2 regions of the Streptomyces sp. NPDC048288 genome follow, and region 2 is predicted to be linked to the other one. Evidence: predicted binding sites of a transcription regulator. Region 2 holds the regulator's gene; the other holds the start of a gene.
The links. Region 2 encodes HspR, which represses chaperone genes until heat shock. Its sites were predicted from a motif close to TTGAGNNNNNNNNNCTCAA; they were not measured.

Region 1 (2,391 bases), on a different contig from region 2:
CGCTGGACCGCTCCAGCTTGTCGACCTCCTTGAGGGCCGCCTCGCGGACCTTCTCGGGCAGGTCGGCGGCCTCCACGCGGGCGCGGTAGTCGTCGGACTCCTCGCCGTCCTTGGCCGAGTCGCCGTTCAGCTCGCGCAGCTCCTTGCGGACCGCCTCCAGCTGACGGCGGAGCAGGAACTCGCGCTGCTGCTTGTCGACGCCCTCCTGGACGTCCTTGGCGATGGTCTCGGCCACATCCTGCTCGGCGAGGTGGTCGCGGAGCTGCTGGGTGGCCAGCTTGAGGCGGGCGACCGCGTCCACGGTCTCCAGGAGTTCGATCTTCTGCTCGGTGGTCAGGAACGGCGAGTAACCGGAGTTGTCGGCCAGCTGGGACACGTCGTCGATGGCCTGCACCCGGTCCACGACCTGCCAGGCGCCGCGCTTGCGCAGCCAGGCGGTGGCGAGGGCCTTGTACTCGGTGACCAGTTCGGTGACATTTCCGGGCACCGGGTCCGGGACGTTCTCGTCGACGCGGGTGCCCTCCACCCACAGGGCGGCGCCCGGACCGGTCGTACCGGCGCCGATGCGCACCCGGTAGCGGCCGCGGATCAGCGCGCCCGGGTCGCCGTCGGCGAGGCGGCCGACCTGCTCCACGGTGCCGAGCACACCGGTGCCCGGGTAGGTCCCGTCGACCCGCGGCACCAGCAGCACCTTGGGCTTGCCGGGCTCGGTACGGGCGGCGGCCTGCGCGGCCTCCACGGCGGCGCGTACATCAGGGTCCTTCAGGTCCAGCGGGACCACCATCCCGGGCAGCACGACCTCGCCGTCGAGAGGCAGCACAGGGAGGGTGAGTGATGCGGACGTCGAAGCCATGATCTCCCCTTAGGCAGTCAACTTGAGCTATGCCGACTCAATGCTTGGGGGCGGAGAAATGTTCCCATGCATATGTTCGCTCTGAGCGATCGACTGGTGACCTGGCCGAACACGGTCCCGCGCCCGGAAAAACAGTTGATCCGCGCGGGCGCATTCCCCGTACGGTCGCCCGGTGACCGACACCGACCGCACGGCGACCCTGCTCGCCGCCTACGACGCCCAGATGCGCGCCGTCCAGCCCACCCCCGCGCCCGGGATCACCTACGAGCACGACGGTGCCCTGCTGCGGGTCGTCGGCCAGCACCGCGGCTTCGTGACCGGGCCGCGCGACTGGGGCGGGCTGCGCGGCGCCGGCCTGGACGCGGCGATCGCCCGGCAGCGGGACTTCTTCGCGGCACGCGGCGAGGCGGTGGAGTGGAAGGTACGGGGCCACGACGACCCGGCGGACCTCCCCGACCGGCTCCGCGCGGCGGGCTTCGTACCCGAGCCGCAGGAGACGGTCGTGATCGCCCCGGTCGCGGACCTCGCCGTACCGACCCCGGCACCGCCCCCGGGGGTGACCCTGCGCCGGGTCGCCGACGACGCGGACCTGGACCGTGTCGCCGCGCTGGAGACCGCCGTCTGGGGCGCGGACATGACCTGGATCGCGGAGTACCTGCGGGGCCGGCTGGCGGTGGACCCGGACGGCACCGAGATCTACGTCGCCGAAGCCTCCGGGGAACTCGTCTCGGCGGCCTGGGTGGCCTTCCGCCCGGGCACCGACTTCGCCATGCTGCTGGGCGGCTCGACCCTCGCGGCCTGGCGCGGCCAGGGCGTCTACCGCGCCCTGGTGGCCCTGCGAGCGACCCGCGCGGCGGCCCGGAACGCGACCCACCTCCTCGTGGAGGCCTCCGACGACAGCGCCCCGATCCTCAAACGCCTCGGCTTCACAGCGGTGACGACCACCACGCCGTACGTCTGGACACCGGCCGACTGACCAACGCCGCCCACTTCAGCGCCCCGACAGGGGCGCGGGCTGTATTCGATATGCGGCTCCGCCGCGCGGGCGCGACCAGCCACGACGGAGCCGCACCCGGCAACCGCCCGAAACCCGCCACGACGAATGCCCCGCCGAACGCCACCGCCACGACTTCGCAAGGCCATCGCTACACCACCGCAACGCAACCCACAGGAAAATCCCCGAAACTGCCAGCTGGTTCACAGCCAGAAGCCGAACAGCTGAACAGCACCGCGCATCGGGGCCCGGGGGGACACATGAACGAGAAGCCGACAACCGGGCCGAGCCGACGGGCCGTGCTCACCGGCGCCGCCGTGGTCGCGGCCGGCGCCGCGGTTCCGGTGGTCGTACAGGCCATGGGCGACGACGGAGGCGGAGGCGGCACCACCACCCCCGCCCGCACCGCCTCCGCCGCCCCCGTGGCGAGCCGCCCCCCGGCCTCGCCCCTCCCCCGCACCGACCCGCGCCCGAACATCCTCTTCGTGCTCACCGACGACCAGCCGAAGGAGACGGACTGGGCGGTCCGCCGTACCGCCGACTG
Region 2 (2,391 bases):
GGTCACCAGCATCACGCTGGCCGCTCCGAGCGGCCTCTCCTCGTCGATCACGGACACGACGGCGACGGTGCTCTGGAAGGCCGTGCCCGGCGCCGTCAAGTACCGGGTGGTGCGCACGGATCCGAGCAACGTCGAACGGGTCACCGACGTCGTCGGGACCTCCCTCGGCGACGACACGCTCGCCCGCAGCGCCGGCTACCACTACAAGGTGGCCGCGCTGGACGGCTCCGGTCACCTCTCGCCGTACAGCGACCCCGCATACGTGCACCGGGCACCCGCCGCTCCGCGCGACCTCACGGCGACGGCGGACATCGGCGCCGCGCTGCTGTCGTGGACGGTCAAGCCCGGGGACGGCCGTGTCCTGGGCTTCCACGTCTACCGCTCGAAGACCCTGCCCGTGAACACGGCCACCGCCACGGAGGTCACCTGCACCACCACCTACACCGAGTCCGCCGACGGCTCACGGCGGTACAGCTGCGGCGACTACTCGGCGGAGGAGGGGACCACCTACCACTACGTGGTGACGACGGAGGACCAGATCTCCACCGTGTCGCTCCCCTCGGACACGGTCACCGTCACCACGCTGGAGTCGGACAAGCCGCCCGCCCAGGTGACCGGCCTGACCGCGACGGCCACCGAGTACGGCATCGAGCTGGACTGGGACGACAACACCGAGCCCGACCTGAAGCGGTACGTGGTCTACCGGGGCACGGTCCTCGGCGAGGAGGGCGACCAGGTCTGCTCCGGCGGTGAGTGGGCGTGGCTGAACGCCGGCACCTCCCACTACCGGGACGTGCGCACGCCCGACGGCGACCACGCCTGCTACTGGGTGGACGCGATCGACACCGCGGGCAACTCCAGCCGCTGGCTGGGGCCGGTGAGCGCGGTCGCCGTCGACGAGCTGGACCTGACCCCGTCGGTGGCGACCCCGGAGGGCTCCCCGCTGACCCTGACCGCGGACACCCCGGACTCGGGCGGTGTCCACCTCGGATGGAGCGCGGTGGACTCGGCGACCGGCTACCAGGTCTACCGCTGGGACCCGGCGACGAAGACGTACGAGAAGCTGGCGGCCACGACCGACCGCTCCTACGACGACACCACGGCCACCCGCGGCACCACGCACTACTACTGGGTGACCGCGCTGTACGCCGACGGCACGGAGTCGGCGCCCGGGGCGGACTGGGCGATCCTGGAGCCGTAGCCACGAGAAGGGCCCCGGCCTGCGGCCGGGGCCCTTCCACGTGCGTACTGCTAGTCCTTGGCCTTCTTCGGCCGCCACACCACCAGCGCGCTGGTCTGCTGGACCTCCTGGTACGGGACCAGGTCGCGGCGGTACGACGCGTGCACCGCCGCTTCCCGTTGCTGCATCGCCGCCGCCGCGCCCTCGACGGCGGCCGAGAGTTCGGCCACCCGGGACTGCAGCGCGGCGACCTGGTTCTCCAGTTCGATGATGCGTTTGATGCCGGCCAGGTTGATGCCCTCGTCCTGGGACAGCGCCTGCACCTGGCGGAGCAGTTCGATGTCGCGGGCCGAGTAGCGGCGGCCGCGGCCGGCCGTGCGGTCGGGGGAGACCAGGCCGAGGCGGTCGTACTGGCGCAGCGTCTGCGGGTGCAGTCCGGAGAGCTGGGCCGCCACCGAGATGACGTAGACCGGGGTCTCCTCGGTCAGTTCATACGGATTACGTCGACGGCCGTCCATCTCTGTCATGCTCCCTTCGCGGCCTCGAACAGCTCGGCCCGCGGGTCCTCGTCCGCGGTCGCCTCGCGATACGCCTCCAGCGCGTCACGAGCATTCCCCGACAGGTCCTTCGGGACACTCACCTCGACGGTGACCAACAGGTCGCCGCGGGTGCCGTCCTTGCGGACCGCGCCCTTGCCGCGGGCGCGCATGGTGCGGCCGTTGGGGGTGCCGGGGGGCAGCTTCAGGGTGACCGGCGGTCCGCCCAGGGTCGGGACCCTGACCTCGCCGCCGAGCGCCGCCTCGGTGAAGGTCACCGGGACGGTCACCGTGAGGTTGTCCTCCTTGCGGCCGAACACCGGGTGGATGTCCACGTGCACCATGACGTACAGGTCGCCCGCGGGGCCGCCGCGTTCGCCCGGTGCGCCCTTGCCGCGCAGCCGGATGCGCTGGCCGTCGGTCACCCCGGCGGGGATGCGGACCTGCATGGTCCTCGACGACTTGGCGCGGCCGCTGCCCTTGCAGTCCAGGCAGGGGTGCTCGGCGATCAGGCCGCGGCCCTTGCAGTCCGGGCAGGGGTCGGTGAGCGAGAAGCCGCCTCCGGATCCTCGCGCCACCTGGCCGGTGCCGACGCAGGTCGGGCACACCCGCGGGGTGCCGTTCTTGTCGCCGGTGCCCGAACAGGCCTTGCAGGGGGCCTGCGAGGACATCCGC

Region 1: the regulator HspR is predicted to act here: its motif matches at 876-894, upstream of lon (endopeptidase La).

What each region holds. Positions count from the first base shown of each region.
Region 1 is NZ_JBICZD010000016.1:90,848-93,238, forward strand. It holds gene lon (endopeptidase La) at 1-853, opposite strand, end outside; gene ACGFZS_RS42275 (GNAT family N-acetyltransferase) at 1,026-1,829, shown strand; gene ACGFZS_RS42280 (sulfatase) at 2,108-2,391, shown strand, end outside.
Region 2 is NZ_JBICZD010000002.1:350,630-353,020, forward strand. It holds gene ACGFZS_RS07925 (PA14 domain-containing protein) at 1-1,201, shown strand, start outside; gene ACGFZS_RS07930 (heat shock protein transcriptional repressor HspR) at 1,252-1,698, opposite strand; gene dnaJ (molecular chaperone DnaJ) at 1,704-2,391, opposite strand, start outside.